Regions from separate parts of the Saccharopolyspora sp. NPDC002686 genome, predicted to be linked through region 2. Evidence: riboswitches for the same ligand, from Rfam matches in the RefSeq annotation. Region 2 holds a riboswitch; each other region holds the start of a gene.
The links. Region 2 has a riboswitch for cobalamin ahead of ABTZ89_RS04860 (HoxN/HupN/NixA family nickel/cobalt transporter). Riboswitches for the same ligand answer to the same signal wherever they lie in the genome.

Region 1 (5,386 bases), on a different contig from region 2:
CGGAGCTCGTCGGAGCCCGGTTCGACGTCCACGTCCACGGCGACCTCCGCGCCCGCTTCGGCCTCGACGACGGCGAAACCCGCCAGGCGCAGCGGATCCGCGGCGTAGACCTGGACGACTTCGCGGCCGGCCCGGTCACCGGTGTTGCGCAGCTTCACCCGCACCACGTCGCCGTCGACCGCGGCTTCCAGGTACTCCCACGTGGTGTACCCGAGCCCGTGTCCGAAGTGGAACGCCGGCGTCGCACCGCGATCCAGGTAGGCCCGGTAGCCGACCGAAGTTCCCTCGTCGTAGCGGAGTTCGCCGTCCACCGGCTGCACCGCGGGCAGCGGCACCGGGACGTCGGCCAGCGCCGCCGGGAAGGTCGTCGGCAACCGGCCACCTGGTTCCGCCTGCCCCAGCAGGACGTCCGCGAGCGCGTCGCCGTACTCCTGGCTGCCGAACCACGTCCACAGCACCGCCGGGACCTCCCCGCTCCACGGCATCAGCACCGGCGCTCCGGCGTTGACCACCACCACGGTGTTCGGGTTCACCGCCAGCACCTCGCGGACCAGTTCGTCCTGCACGCCCGGCAGATCCAGCGAGCTCCGGTCCCGCCCCTCGGTCTCGACCTCGTCGTTCGTGCCGACCACCACCACCGCGACATCAGCATCCCGGGCGACTGCGAGCGCCGCGGCGAGCTCGCTCGCGTCGTCCCACTCCCGCGCCCGGTGGCCGAGCCCGACCGACACCAGGCCCTCGGTGCTCTCCGGGGTGAACTCCACGGTCAACGCCATCCGCCCCGACGCGTCCAGGTCCGAATCCACCAGCACGACGTTGAACCGCTGCTCCGGCGGTTCCAGCATGTCCGCCAGCGGGTCGTCGACACCCGACGTGCGCGCCACGTCCGCCGCCAGCACCTCGCGGCCCGAGACCTCGGCCCGGAAGTGCCCGGTGCCGCTCACCCCGAACACGTGCTCGCCGAGTTCTGCGCTCACCTTCGCCCGCAACCGCAACGACTTCGCCCCGTGCGGCAGGCCGGACATCCACAGCAGCCGATCGGTGCCGCGGAGCTCGCTGCCGAGCACTTCCCCGTCCGCGCCGAGGAAATCGACGCGGATCCCGGCACCTCCCCCGTCCGGATCGGCCACCTCGTCCGGCGCGAGCACGTCCAGCAACCGCCGGTGCCGAACCCCGCGCTGGTAGACCACCTGCGCGTCCGGCAGCGCAGCCCGCAGCCCGGCCAGCGGCGTCACCACGTGCGGCGGGCTGACGTGCGACGAACCTCCGCCCTGCACGGCGGGAATCGTCGCGTTCTCCCCGATCACGGCCACTTTGGACACCTTCGGGTCGATCGGCAGCACCGGCGCCCCACCGACGGGTTCGTTGCGCAGCAGCACGAATCCGCGGGTCGCGAGATCGCGGACGATCGGCCGGGCTTCCTCCGGCGGCGCGCCGCCACCTGGCTCGGAATCCTCGAAAGCCCCGACGCGGGAAGCCAACCGGAGCAACCGCAGGACCTTGTCGTCGAGCACCTCGGCCGGAACTTCGCCCTGCTGCACTGCCTTCGCGAGCTTCCCGTCGGCCCACGGGCTCTTCGGCCCCGGCATCGCCAGGTCCAACCCGCCCAGCGCGGCACCGCGCAGCGAGCGGGTGGCGAACCAGTCCGACACCACCACGCCGTCCCACCCCCACTCGCCCTTGAGCACGTCGTTGACCAGCGGCGAGTTCTCCGTCATCGTCTGCCCGTTGACCGAGTTGTAGGCCGCCATCACCACCCACGGACCGGCCTTCGACACGATCCGCTCGAACGGTTTCAGGTAGACCTCGCGCAACGTCCGCTCGTCGACCACCGCGTCGTAGCTGAGCCGTTCGGTCTCGGTGTCGTTGGCGACGAAGTGCTTCGCCGTCGCCGCCACCCCGCGCGACTGGACGCCCGAGACGACCTCCGCGCCGAGCTCCCCGATCAGCAGCGGATCCTCGGAGAAGTTCTCGAAGTGCCTGCCGCCGAACGGACTCCGGTGCACGTTCACCGTCGGCGCGAGCACCACGTGCACACCGCGCCGCCGCGCCTCGTCGCCGAACAGCTCGCCCGCGGTCCGCGCCGCCGCCCGGTCCCAAGTGGCCCCCAGCGCGGACGCGACCGGCAGCAGCAGCGACGTGTCGCGCTCGTCCCACTCCGTTCCGCGCACCCCGTTCGGGCCGTCGGAGAGCACCATCAAGCGCAGTCCGACCTTCGGCATAGGATGCAGCGTCCAGAAGCCGGCACCGGTCAGCAGCCGGGCCTTCTCCGCCGCGGTCAGCTCCTCCAACAACGACCGCAGCTGCGCCTCGTCCACGGGCAACCCCTTTCGGCAGGCTCCGGTCGCCAGTCTCTGCCACCCGACCGGGGAGCACAACACGCCGATATCTGCCCGTTCACATCAGCCACAAACCCAACATGTAGTGTGTCGATCGCTGGTGGTTCGCCAGAGCGATCTGGTGAGGCAAGAGGGAACCCGGTGCGAATCCGGGACTGCCCCGCAGCGGTGAACGGGAACGACCGTCGTGACCCGACCGCCCATCCCGGGCGACGGGTAGAGCACTGGGCCAACGCCTGGGAAGCCACGACCAGTAGGCCGCCCGTGAGTCCGAAGACCTGCCACCGGTGCACGCGACAAGGCGTGCTGTCCGGGGCCTCGAGGGCGGGTTCGCGTGGACGATCGGCGGCGCCTGCCGCCCTGGTCTTCTCGCGCGCGCTCGAGGTCCGCAGAGCTCGCGAGGGGAGAGAGCCAGTGACGGCCACACTCAACGACTGGACCGAGGTGTCGACCGCGGTCCACCAGGCCTGCGCCGGATTGTCCGGCGTGTCCGCGGAAGCAGTGCTCGACGAAGTGCGGCGCACCGGCTACGCGGGGATCAGCGACGACGAGCTCTCGCTGGCCCAGATCATGGCTGCCCGCACCCTGATCGAGACCGAACCGAACTACTCGCAGGTCACCGCCCGCCTGCTGCTGAACCGGATGCGCCGCGAAGCGCTGGAGTTCCTCGGCGCGGAGCCGGACTCGGACTACGCCGAGCACTTCGCCGAGTACGTGCGCCGGGGGGTGGCGCTCGAACAGCTGGACCCGGAGCTGGCGGACTTCGACCTGGACCGGCTGGGCAGCGCGCTGGAGCCCGAGCGCGACCTGGAGTTCGGCTTCCTGGGTCTGCAGACCCTCTACGACCGGTACTTCCTGCACGAGGGCGGTGTGCGCTTCGAGCTGCCGCAGGCCTTCTTCATGCGGGTCGCGATGGGCCTGGCGCTGCGCGAGGACGACCGCGAAGCCCGCGCGATCGAGTTCTACCAGCTGCTGTCGTCGTTCGACTTCATGTGCTCGACGCCGACGCTGTTCAACGCAGGCACCACCCGTCCCCAGCTGTCCTCGTGCTTCCTCACCACGGTGGACGACGACCTGTCCGGCATCTTCCACTCGATCAGCAACAACGCGCTGCTGTCGAAGTACGCCGGCGGCCTCGGCAACGACTGGACGCCGGTGCGCGGCATCGGCGCGCACATCAAGGGCACCAACGGCAAGTCGCAGGGCGTGGTGCCGTTCCTGAAGATCGCCAACGACACCGCGGTGGCGGTCAACCAGGGCGGCAAGCGCAAGGGCGCGGTCTGCGCCTACCTGGAGACCTGGCACATCGACGTCGAGGAATTCCTCGACCTGCGCAAGAACACCGGTGACGACCGGCGCCGCACCCACGACATGAACACCGCGAACTGGGTGCCCGACGAGTTCCTGCGCCGCGTCGAGGCCGACGAGCAGTGGACGCTGTTCTCCCCCGACGAGACCCCGGACCTGCACGACCTCTACGGCACGGCGTTCGCCGAGCGCTACCGCGCCTACGAGCAGGCCGCCGACCGCGGCGAGATCGCGGTGTTCAAGCGGGTCCGCGCGGTCGAGCTGTGGCGGCGGATGCTGACCATGCTGTTCGAGACCGGCCACCCGTGGATCACCTTCAAGGACCCGTGCAACCTGCGTTCGCCGCAGCAGCACTCGGGCGTGGTGCACTCCTCGAACCTGTGCACCGAGATCACCCTGAACACCAGCGTCGACGAGGTCGCGGTGTGCAACCTCGGCTCGATCAACCTGGCCCACCACGTCACGGCCGGCGGGATCGACGCCGAGCGCCTGGAGCGCACCACCCGCACCGCGGTCCGGATGCTGGACAACGTCATCGACATCAACTTCTACACGATCCCGGAGGCCCGCCGGTCCAACATGCGGCACCGGCCGATCGGGCTGGGGCTGATGGGCTTCGCCGACGCGCTGTTCGTGCAGCGCATCGCGCCGTCGACGCCGGAAGCAGTGGAGTTCGCGGACCGCAGCATGGAGCTGATCAGCTACCACGCGATCAGCGCCTCCAGCAGGCTGGCCGCCGAGCGCGGCCGCTACGAGACCTTCGACGGCTCGCTGTGGAGCAAGGGCGTGCTGCCCATCGACTCGCTGGAACTGCTCGCCGAAGCCCGCGGCGGTGACGTCGACCTGGACCGCTCGTCCACGATGGACTGGGCGGAGCTGCGGGAACGCGTGGTCCGCGACGGGATGCGCAACTCCAACGTGATGGCCATCGCGCCGACCGCGACGATCGCCAACATCTGCGGCGTCAACCAGTCGATCGAGCCGGTCTACCGGAACCTGTACGTCAAGGCGAACATGTCCGGCGACTTCACCGTGGTCAACCCGCACCTGGTCGCCGACCTCAAGCGCGCCGGCCTGTGGGACGAGGCGATGGTCGCCGACCTGAAGTTCCACGACGGCAGCCTGCTGCCGATCGACCGGATCCCGCAGGAGCTCAAGGAGCTCTACGCCACCGCGTTCGAGATCGAGCCGCACTGGCTGGTCGACGCCGCCGCGCGCCGGCAGAAGTGGATCGACCAGGCCCAGTCGCTGAACCTCTACGTCGCCGCCCCCAGCGGCCGCAAGCTCGACGAGCTGTACCGGCTGGCCTGGCGCAAGGGCCTCAAGACCACGTACTACCTGCGCTCCACCAGCGCGACCCACGTGGAGAAGAGCACCCTGCGCGGCACCGACGGCAAGCTCAACGCCGTCCCGACCACGGTCCCCACCACCTCGACCGGAGCCGCCTGCTCCATCGAGGACCCGGACTGCGAAGCCTGCCAGTGACGCCCCACCCCGGGTCCCACCCGCAATTTCAATGGAAATCGCACCCCCGATTTCCATTGAAATTGCGGGGACCCGGGGCGCGCGGACCGCACTGCACGAACGAAAACCCCTGGAGCACCACAGCATGACCTCCCTGCAGTCCCCCTCCACCTCCGCCGGTCTCGGCGAGATCGACCGCTCCGGCGGGCGCGTCGACGTCAGCGAGAAGGCGATGATCAACGCCCGCGCCGACGTCAACCAGCTGCTGCCGCTGA
Region 2 (5,386 bases):
CAGCGTCGTGCGAAGTGTCTTCTGGTTGCGCGTGGTGCCTTCCTGCACCACCGCGACCGGGGTCTTCGGGTCGCGGCCGTGCTCCACCAGAACCGCCGCGAACTCCGCGATCCGCTTGACGCCCATCATCAGCACGATGGTCCCGCGCAGCCGTCCCAGCGACGGCCAGTCCACAAGGGACTGCTCGTCGTGCGGTCCGACGTGTCCGGACACGACCACGACCTCGTGCGCGACACCGCGGTGCGTCACCGGCACGTCCGCCGCGGACGGAGCCGCGAAAGCACTGGTGATCCCGGGAACCGCCGTCACCGCGACACCGGCCTCGGCGCACGCCAGCAGCTCCTCGAAGCCGCGCCCGAACAGGTAGGGGTCGCCGCCCTTGAGCCGCACCACGAACTTCCCGGCCTTGGCGTGCTCGATCAGCAGCGAGTTGATGACGTCCTGGTTCGCCGCCCGCCCGTACGGGATCTTCGAAGCGTCGACCACTTCCACGTGCGGACCGAGCTCTTCGAGCAGCTCGCGCGGCGCCAGCCGGTCGGTGATCACCACGTCCGCGCGCCCCAGCAGCTGACGCCCGCGCACCGTGATCAGGTCCGGATCGCCCGGCCCGCCACCGACCAGGGCCACCCCCGGCGACGGCGGCTCGGAGCGCTCGTCGACCACGCCGGTCCGCAACGCCTCGACGAGCGCGTCGCGAACGGCGGCCGAACGCCAGTGCTCGCCGCCGGACAGCACGCCGAGCAGCAGCCCGCCGTGCTGCGCCACCGCCGGTGTCACTGCCGTGCCCTGCGAGGCGTCGTCGGCGCGCACGCAGAAGATCCGGTTCTGCTCGGCCTCGGCCGCGACCGCCGCATTCACCTCGGTTCCGGTCGCGCACGCCACGACGTACCAAGCGCCGTCGAGATCACCAGTCGCGTAAGGGCGCTGGTGCCAGATCAGCTCGCCCGCCTCGGCCATCGCTTCAACGGCGGGAGTCGCCTCCGGCGCGATGACCTCGACCCGCGCACCGGCGTTGATCAGGCGCGGAACCCGGCGCTGCGCGACGGTGCCCGCGCCGACGACGACCACCCGCTTCCCGGTGAGGTCCAGGCCGGCGAAGTAGTGGTGCTCAAGGTGCTTGGTCATGTCCGTAGTCCAGTCGTGCTCGCCCGACGCCATCGCCGGGGATTCGTGCTCACAGGGGCGGTTGGCCACTTCGTCGTGGCTCACGATCACCGGTCCGGCCGCTCGGCGCCACCCCGAACCAACCCGTGGACGTCGGTCACGCGCGCTCCGCCCGATCGCGGCGGGAGGACAGGCTCCACCAGAGCGCGGCGCCGCCCCATACTGCCATGAAAACGGCCAGCGTCAGATAGCCGAGCAGTTCGAAGTGGTCGCTGATCGCCGCGATCGGCGTGGTGTTCGGCACGCCGAGCTCGTCGAGCACCCCGGCGAGCACGACCAGCGCGACGACCGCCGCCAGCACCACGGTCAGCGCGGTGGTGGTCACGTTCACCCACAGCCGCCGCAGCGGCTGGGCCAGCGACCAGGTGTAGGCGCGGGACATCAGCATGCCGTCCACGCTGTCCACAGTGCACATCCCCGCGGCGAACAGCAGCGGCAGGCTCAGCACCGCGATCGGCGAAAGCTGCCCCGGCGTGACCATGGCGAGCACGGTGATCTCGGTCGCGGTCTGCATGCCGAGGCCGAACAGCAGCCCGATCCCGAACAGGTGCCAGGAGCGGGCGATGGTGCGCGTCCGCCCGCGCAGCAACCGCGCGAGCAACCCGCGCCGACCGAGCACCATCTCGACCTCGGCCTCGTCGACGTCACCGCGCCGCGCCCGGCGCAGCAGGCGCACCGCGTCGCGCAGGACCAGCGCGTTGAGCACGGCCAGCGCGGTCAGCACCGCGATCACGATCAGGTCCACGACCGTCGAGACCTGCACCCCGGCCTGCTCCGCCCACTCCTGCGCGGCGGGCCCGGCGATGAACGCGACCGCGAACGCGAGGAAGAGCACGACGCTGGCGTGCCCGAGCGCGAACCACATGCCGGTCGAGACCGGACGCCGTCCGCGTTGCATCAGCAGCCGCGTGGCGTCGTCGATCACCGCGACGTGGTCGGCGTCGAAGCCGTGGCGCAGGCCGAGCAGGTACGCCGTGGTGCCCGCTGCGGCGAGCCCGCCCGCCATGCCGAAGTTGTCGTGGTGCAGCAGGTAGGCACCCCAGCCCACCAGGTGCAACACCCCTACCGCGGCCAGCACGACCGCTGCCTTGCGCCGCTCCGCCGCGCCCCAACCGGCGCGCTGCTGTTCCGTTCCGGATTCCCCGTGCATGGGTTCTCCGACCTCCTGGGTTTCCCGCCCGAGGGGCTCGGTGTCCGCGCGCCGCGGTGCGACGCGGGGCCGGCGCGCAGTCTCCTGACTCCCGGATCGACGCGGCACCCCGGCCTTCCAGCTGCGTGGCAGCCGTGGCCTCGAGCGGGGGCCGCTCCCCGGTCACAGTGGCGGGACCGTCCCGGATTCGCACCGGGTTCCTGCACTGTCGGCGGCGGAATCCTTCCGCGATCACCACCCCCGGGTCAAACCCCGGTGACCGCGATCACCGGAATGCCGCAGTTTCAAGTGAGGTTTTTCCAGACCTACCGTGCGTGGCGGTACCGCGGATGCGATCACCGGGTTTCCGCAGTTTCAATTGAAACTGTGGTCTCCCGTGCTCGGGGTTTGCAGTTTCAATTGAAACTGTGGTCCACGACTACTCCGAACGGATGAACATCGGCCTTTCGCCGGCCCGGGAGCGCGCGCATGCTGGGGGTTACGGCGACCTGAAACGGCCTGCACCAGCGGGCCGACGGGGACCAGGAGGCCACCATGAACGAGACGCACACGATCACGTTGAACCTGCAGGTCGTGGAGGCGGGGTCGAAGACCACCGCCGACGTCGGGTTCACCACTCCGGCCGGTCAGGCGCTGCACGGCCACGGAACCGCGCGACGCCACCCGGACGACCCGGAGGTACCGCAGATCGGCGACGAGATCGCGATCGCCCGCGCCCTGTTCGAACTGGCGCACAAACTGCTGGACAACGCGGCCAAGGACATCGGAGAACGCCTCCACCGCCGCGTGCACCTACCGGCCTGAATTCATCGGCGATTTCACGCGAGAACCCCGCGCGGAGCGCCGTTCTCGCGTGAGATCGCCGACCCTCACGAGTGCACGGCGAGGGCTTCGCCGACCGCTTTCGCAGCCAGGTCCACGACGTCCTCGCCCAACCCCTGGCGAACCCGGACGCGCAGCGGAGCAGGTCCGAGGCGCGGCAGGTCGTCGCGCACGACGAGCCCTTCCAGGCGCGGCTTCGCCGACGGCAGCAGCGCCACCCCCAGTCCGGAGCGCACGGCCGCGAGCACCCCGGCCAGATCGGCGGCCTCGCACACCAGATCCGGCTGCTGACCGGTGTCGGTCACCGCTCGGACCGCGAGCCGCCGCGTGATGCACGGCTCGTCGAAGACGACCATCGGCAGCGGTTCGCCGGCCGCGGGCGGTTCCCAGTCCGGGGCGGCGTACCACTCCAAGCGGAACTGCCCGGCTTCGCGGTCGTGGCCGCTGTTGGCGTAGTCGATCAGCAGCGCGATGTCGATGCTGCCGCGGTCGACCGCGTCCGCCAGCCGGGCCGTCCGGTCGAGCCGGAACCGCACCTCCCACTCCGGGAAGGCCGCGCGGAGCCGGGTGGCCAGCTCCGGGAGCAGCCGGTCGGCGGCGTGCTCGGTGGAGCCGAAGACGAGCGTGTGCGGCTCTTCAGCACCGAGGCGGCGCAGCGCCGAGTCGTGCACGTCGAGGATGCGCCGCGCTTCGGCCAGCAGCAGCTCCCCGGACGACGTGAACCTCGCCTGCCGCCCTTCCCTGCTGACCAGCTTCCGGTCGACCACCCGCTCCAGCTTGCGCACGTGCTGGCTGACCGCGGACTGCGTCAGCGACAACGCGGCGGCGGCCCGGTGGAATCCGCCGCAGTCGGCCACCGCGACCAGGCTCCGCAGCGCGACGACGTCCAGCACAGCGCTCATGCTTCCGAGCATAACTGATAAGCTTTCGCAATCGATCGCGATTGCTTATCGTCGTTGGACGCGGCCGGGGGACGGCGGCGAACCTGGGATCATGAAGACCGCACGCTCGATCCCGCTGTCGCTGGCAGCGCCGATCGTGTTCATCTGGGCCAGCGGATTCCCCACCGGGAAGCTGGGCGTCGCCGCCGCTCCCCCGTTCCTGCTGACCACCGTGCGCCTGGCGATGGCCGCCGCGCTGCTCGCGGTGATCGCGACCGCCTCCCGCGCCGACTGGCCGCGCGGCAGGCAGCTGGGGCACGCGGCCGCGTCCGGAATCCTCACCTACGGGGCGCAGTTCGGCGGCTGCTACGGCGGGATGAGCGTCGGCGTTCCGGCGTCGGTGACCGCGCTGGTGATCGCCATGAACCCGGTCCTCACCGCAGCGCTGGCGGCCGTGCTGCTGCGCGAGCGGCTGAGCCGGGTCCGCCTGGCGGGACTCGTCGTCGGCGTGCTCGCCGTGGTCGTCACCCTCGGCGGCCAGGTGCTCGCCGAGGGCACGTTGAACCCGGGCATCCTGCTCACCCTGGTCGGACTCCTGGGCTTCTCCGCCGGCGGCCTCTACCAGCAGCGGTTCTGCGGGCCGATCGATCCGCGAGCCGGCGGAGCGGTGCAGTCAGCCGCTGCGGCTATCGCGGTCGGCGTGCTCGCGCTCTTCGAGCACGGCCACGTCACGCACTGGGTGCAGGCCGCCGCGGTGCTGGCGTGGCTGGTACTGGCGGGATCCGTCATCGGCATCTCGTGCTACCTGCGAGCGGTCGCCGTCGGCGGGGCGAGCCGGGCGAGCGCCCTGTTCAGCGCCGTGCCACCGGTCGCCGCGCTGCTGGCCTGGCCCCTGCTCGGCGAAACCCCGACGATCGCGACAGCGCTCGGCATCGCGCTCGGCGCCGCGTCCTGCGTGCTCGGCACCCGCCCGGACCGAGCAGCACCGGTGCGCCCGCGCGAACGCCGGGTACGTCAGCCCATCGATTCCTGAATGCGCTTCCACGCCGCCTGCACGTGCCGCCGCTCGGTCTGCGGTGAGCCGACCGCGAACCGCAGCACCGTGCGACCGTCCACTTTGGTGTGCGTCAGGTACAGCTCACCGGATTCGTTCAGCGACTCCATGAGCTGGTACACGCGCTCGTCGTCCTGCTCCGGGAACAGCGGCCGGAAGCAGACCAGCCCGAACGGATGCGGCTCCAGCAGTTCGAACCGCGGGTCCTCGCGCACCCACCCGGCGAACTCCTGCGCGAGTCCCACGGTGGTGCGGATGTGCTCGCGCAACCCCTCGGCCCCGTACCAGCGAAGCACCGACCACAGCTTCAACGCC
Region 3 (5,386 bases), on a different contig from region 2:
CGCGATCCACTGCACCCACTCCGGGAACACGGTGATCGGGAAGAAGATCCCGGAGATCACGATCAGCCCGATCATCGGCAGCAGGATCAGCGCCATGCTGGTCGGCGAGTTCAGCAGCGAACCGAAGGTCGCCCCGAGCGGGATGGTCGCGACCAGACCCAGCACCGTCACCCCGAGCACGCCCGCCCACGAACCGAAGCCGAGCTCGAAGCCCTCGAACATCACCAGGGACGGGATCAGCAGGATCGCCATGCTGACCAAGGTCATGCCGCTGACCAGCACGATCTTGCCGATCAGGTAGCCCATCATGCCGTGCGGCACGGCTTTGGCGCGCAGCAGCGTGCCGTCCTCGCGTTCGGTGACCATCAGCTGCCCCATGCTGACCAGCCCGCCGAACGCGATGGTCATGCCGAGCACGCCGGGCACGCTGCTCGCCCCGACCGAGACGACGTTGAGCTCCGAATCGCGTTGGTTGAACAGCACCACGAGCAGGACCAGGGTCGGCAGCAGGTAGCTCATCAGGTCCTGCCGGTTGGCCAAGGTCTGGCGGAACTCGATCCACCCGCGCTGCAAGCCGAGGCGCACCACGTTGGCGTTCACCGCTTCACCCCCGCGTTCGCGAACTGCAGCGCAGCGGTCTCGCTGCGCCCGGACTCGTGCGCGTGCACCAGTGCCATGTAGGTGTCCTCCAAGGTCGCCCGGCGCACTTCGAGGTCGGTGACGGCTTCGCCGTGCTGCGCGAGCAGTTCGCGGACGAAGCCGGTCGCGTCCGCGGCGGAGTGCACGTACCGCTGGCCGTCGACGGACCACTTGATCTCGGAATCGGAGGCGACCTGCCGGGAGAGCTGGTCGGCGGAGCCGTCGGCGACGATGCGGCCGCCGGCCAGGATCAGGATCCGGTCGGCCAGCTTCTCCACCTCGTCCAGGTCGTGCGTGGTGAGCAGGACGGTGGTGTCCTCGTCGGCGAGCTGGTGCACCAGGTCGTGGAATTCGCGCCGGGCTTGCGGGTCGAAGCCGACCGTCGGCTCGTCCAGGAACAGCAGTTCCGGGCGGCCGACGATGCCGATCGCCACGTCCAGCCGGCGCCGCTGCCCGCCGGAGAGCTGCCGGATGCGCTTGTCCGCGTGCTCGGTCAGGCCGACCGCGTCGACGAGCTCGTCGGCGTTCCACGGTTCGCGGAAGGGCGTGTAGTAGCTGCTCAGGTGCGACAGCAGTTCGCGCACCTTCCACTTGCCGTGGTCGCGCCAGGACTGGAGCACGACGCCGAGCCGCGCCCGCCAGCGCTCGTCGCCGTGCGCCGGGTCGGTGTCGAGGACTCGGACGTCGCCGCCCGACCGCATCCGGAAGCCCTCCAGGATCTCGATGGTGGTGCTCTTGCCCGCTCCGTTGGGCCCCAGGATCGCCAGGACTTCACCGCGACGCGCGGTGAAGTCGACGCCCTTGAGCACGTCCGTCGTCCCGTAGCTCATCCGCAGGTCGCGGACGTCGAGCACGGGTGGCGATATGTGATCGCTAGCAGCCGTCATCTCCCCAGTACTTTCTGTCGTTCCTATCCGTCGAGATGTAGTACATATACTACATCCTGTTGGGTCGGCTGATCGCGTGTGGCGTGGATCTCACCGCGCTGTAGATCGACTTCAGGGGCCGTGGCCGGTGGCCGGATGCTGAACGGCCCTTGCCAACGGGGGTCTGGTCGATAGCCTTGGCAGTGCTGGTGGTTCGCCCGCTTCCGGTGACCCGGGAGGGGGCGAGGCAAGAGGGAACCCGGTGCGAATCCGGGACTGCCCCGCAGCGGTGAGCGGGAACGACCGCCGTCATCGAGCACTGGACTTCGACGTCTGGGAAGCGACGGCCAGTAGGAGCCTCCGAGTTCGGAGAACGCCCGCGAGTCCGAAGACCTGCCACCGGTGCGCCCGCCGACCGGTGGGCGCGGTCCGAGGTCTCGCGGGAGGACCTGGCCGACGAGCGGCTGCTGCCTGCCCGCTGGTCCACGCCCGCACGACCTCGGCACCCCTGATGTCGAGCTCGCGAGGTGAGGACTTGACCGGCAAGATCGGATCGACCGTACTCGGGTACCCCCGGATCGGCCCGCGGCGAGAGCTGAAGCGGGCCCTGGAGAGCTGCTGGGCGGGCCGTTCCAGCGAGGCGGAACTGCGCGAAACCGCCCGGAACCTGCGCATCGACACCTGGCGCCGGCTGCGCGACGCAGGTCTGGACTCGGTGCCCGGCAACACTTTTTCCTACTACGACCAGGTCCTCGACACCGCCGTCACCTTCGGCGCGGTGCCGAAGCGCTACGCGGAACTCGGGCTCGGATCGCTGGGCACCTACTTCGCGATGGCGCGCGGTGCGGACGCGGTGCCGCCGCTGGAGATGACCAAGTGGTTCGACACCAACTACCACTACCTGGTCCCGGAAATCGGTCCGGGCACGACGTTCTCGCTGGCCGACCGCACGCCCGTCGAGCAGTACCGCGAGGCGCTGGAGGCCGGGGTGACCACGCGCCCGGTGCTGGTCGGGCCGCTGACGTTCCTGCTGCTGGCCAAGTCAACCGCGGGGGAGTCCTTCCGGCCGCTGGACAAGCTGCCCGAGCTCCTCGGGGCCTACGCGGAACTGCTGCGCGAGCTGCACCGCGCCGGGGTCGAGTGGGTGCAGCTCGACGAGCCCGCGTTCGCCGCTGATCGCACGCCCGACCAGCTTCAGGCGCTGGGTGACGCCTACCGGCAGCTGGGCGGGTTGTCGGCGCGGCCGAAGTTGTTGGTAGCGGGGTACTTCGGCGACTTCACCGAGGCCCTGCGAGTGCTGGCGGGCACTCCGGTCGAAGCGCTCGGCGCGGACCTGGTGACCGATCCGTCCACTGTGGATTCGCTGTCCGGGGTGCCGGGGCTGCGGGACAAGACGCTGGTGGCCGGGCTCGTCGACGGGCGCAACATCTGGCGCACCGACCTCGACCGCGCGCTCACCACGGCGGCCACCCTGCTCGGCCTGGCCGGTGAGGTCGCCGTGAGCACCTCGTGCTCGCTGCTGCACGTGCCCTACGACGTCGAGGTCGAGGACATCGATCCGCAGGTCAAGTCCTGGCTGGCCTTCGCCGAGCAGAAGGTGCACGAGGTCGTCGTCCTCGGGCGTGCGCTGCGGGACGGTCGGGACGCCGTGGTCGCCGAGCTCTCCGCGGCCCGCGAAGCCATCGCCGACCGGGCGGGTGCCACGCGCGTGCGAAACAACCGCGTCCGCGCGCGGCTGGAGTCGCTGCGGCCGGAGCACTCGCAGCGCGGCGACTACCAGGAGCGGCGGGCGGCGCAGCAGAAGTCCTTGCAGCTGCCGCCGTTGCCGACCACGACGATCGGTTCGTTCCCGCAGACCACCGACGTTCGCAAGGCGCGCGCGGCGTTCCAGCGCGGGCGCATCGACCGGGCCAGCTACCAGCAGCGGATGCGCGACGAGATCAAGCGCGTGATCGAACTGCAGGAATCGATCGGCCTCGACGTGCTGGTGCACGGCGAACCCGAGCGCAACGACATGGTGCAGTACTTCGCCGAGCACCTGGACGGGTTCATCAGCACCGCCAACGGTTGGGTGCAGTCCTACGGATCCCGGTGCGTGCGGCCGCCGATCCTCTACGGCGACGTGCACCGGCCGGAGCCGATGACCGTCGAGTGGGCGACCTACGCGCAGAAGCTCACGGCGAAACCGGTCAAGGGCATGCTCACCGGGCCGGTCACCATCCTGGCCTGGTCGTTCGTCCGCGACGACCAGCCGCTGGCCGACACCGCCGCGCAGGTCGCGATGGCCATCCGCGACGAGGTCCAGGACCTGGAAGCGGCCGGGATCCGGGTGATCCAGGTGGACGAGCCGGCGCTGCGCGAACTCCTCCCGCTGCGCGCGGCCCAGCGCGCGGCGTACCTGGAGTGGGCGGTGTCGGCGTTCCGCCTGGCCACCTCGGGCGTCAGCGACTCCACCCAGATCCACACGCACCTGTGCTACTCGGAGTTCGGCGACGTGATCGACGCGATCGTGGCGCTGGACGCCGACGTGACCAGCATCGAAGCGGCCCGCTCGCGGATGGAGGTGCTCGACGACCTCAACGCGGTCGGCTTCGGTCGCGGCGTCGGACCGGGCGTGTACGACATCCACTCGCCGCGGGTGCCGGACGCGGCGGAGGTGACCGACCTGCTCCGGGCGGCCCTGCGCGCGGTCCCGGCGGACCGCCTGTGGGTGAACCCGGACTGCGGCCTGAAGACCCGCGGCTACGCGGAGGTCGAGCCGGCCCTGGAGAACCTGGTCAGCGCAGCGGAAGCGGTCCGCCGCGACCTGCCCTGACCACGGGGGTTGCGGGCGGTGCCGAACCCCCACCACTCACGGCACCGCCCGCGACACCCCTGTTGTGATCCAGTTCACCGGAAAAGGGTGACATGGTGTTGTCGCGGACAGCTGCGACTGTCGGCGCATGACGATCACTGACGAGGACTGCCTCGCCGAGACCTCCGCGTTCAACGAGCAGTTCGAGACCGCCCGTCCGTCGCGTGGCGAAGTGCCGGATGCGACCGCACTGGAACTGCTGCGGCGCAACCGGCTGGGCGGCGATGCCCCACCGGTGAGGCTGCCGCAGGGGCAGGACCGCGTCGTGGCGGGCGGGGTGCCGGTCCGGGCCTTCGTGCCGGACCACGTCGACGGCGTTTACCTGCACATCCACGGCGGTGGCTGGGCAATCGGCGCTGCGGGAGGGCAGGACGAGAAGCTGTGGCGGCTGGCGGAGCAGGCTCGGCTGGCGGTGGTGAGCGTGGAATACCGGCTGGCACCGGAGCACCCGTTCCCGGCCGGGCCCGACGACTGCGAAGCGGTTGCCCGGTGGCTGGTGGACCACGCCGCGGCCGAGTTCGGCACCCGACGGCTGCTGATCGGCGGCGAATCGGCCGGCGCCCACCTGAGCGTCCTGACGCTGCTGCGCCTCCGCGACCGGCACGGCATCACCGGCGCGTACCGGGCGGCCCAGTTGACCTTCGGCCCGTACGACCTGTCGATGACACCGAGCCAGCGGCTATTCGGGTCCAGGCAACTGCTGAGCAACACCGACTCGCTGCGGCGCAGCTACGAACGCTTCACGCCGGGGATGGGAGCGGAGGACCGCCGCGACCCGGAGGTCTCGCCGCTGTACGCAGACCTGGCCGGGTTGCCGCCGGCCCGAATCGTCGTCGGCACCGAAGATCCGCTGCTGGACGACTCGCTCTTCCTGGCAGCGCGGTGGCAGGCGGCGGGGGCACCCGTGCAGCTCGGCGTCGTCGTCGGCGCGATGCACGGCTTCACCCTGTTCCCGTTGACCATCACCGAGCGGGAACAGCAGCGCGAGCAGGACTTCTTGGCCGGCGCGTGACGGTAGCGTCGACCG

Region 1: linked by a shared signal. The riboswitch ahead of ABTZ89_RS31445 (ribonucleoside-diphosphate reductase subunit alpha) and the one ahead of ABTZ89_RS04860 (HoxN/HupN/NixA family nickel/cobalt transporter) in region 2 are both predicted to bind cobalamin.
Region 3: linked by a shared signal. The riboswitch ahead of metE (5-methyltetrahydropteroyltriglutamate--homocysteine S-methyltransferase) and the one ahead of ABTZ89_RS04860 (HoxN/HupN/NixA family nickel/cobalt transporter) in region 2 are both predicted to bind cobalamin.

Annotation. Positions count from the first base shown of each region.
Region 1 is NZ_JBEOVY010000336.1:2,887-8,272, reverse strand. Features, by position in the region: gene ABTZ89_RS31450 (glycoside hydrolase family 3 protein) at 1-2,318, opposite strand, end outside; cobalamin riboswitch at 2,424-2,639, shown strand; partial or broken gene ABTZ89_RS31445 (ribonucleoside-diphosphate reductase subunit alpha) at 2,622-5,132, shown strand; gene ABTZ89_RS31440 (ribonucleotide-diphosphate reductase subunit beta) at 5,164-5,386, shown strand, end outside.
Region 2 is NZ_JBEOVY010000021.1:4,322-9,707, reverse strand. Features, by position in the region: gene cobA (uroporphyrinogen-III C-methyltransferase) at 1-1,125, opposite strand, end outside; gene ABTZ89_RS04860 (HoxN/HupN/NixA family nickel/cobalt transporter) at 1,262-2,314, opposite strand; cobalamin riboswitch at 2,392-2,517, opposite strand; gene ABTZ89_RS04855 (DUF1876 domain-containing protein) at 2,849-3,118, shown strand; gene ABTZ89_RS04850 (LysR substrate-binding domain-containing protein) at 3,184-4,038, opposite strand; gene ABTZ89_RS04845 (DMT family transporter) at 4,130-5,050, shown strand; gene ABTZ89_RS04840 (pyridoxal-dependent decarboxylase) at 5,032-5,386, opposite strand, start outside.
Region 3 is NZ_JBEOVY010000020.1:521-5,906, forward strand. Features, by position in the region: gene ABTZ89_RS04580 (ABC transporter permease) at 1-600, opposite strand, end outside; gene ABTZ89_RS04585 (ABC transporter ATP-binding protein) at 597-1,526, opposite strand; cobalamin riboswitch at 1,699-1,920, shown strand; gene metE (5-methyltetrahydropteroyltriglutamate--homocysteine S-methyltransferase) at 2,041-4,320, shown strand; gene ABTZ89_RS04595 (alpha/beta hydrolase fold domain-containing protein) at 4,448-5,371, shown strand.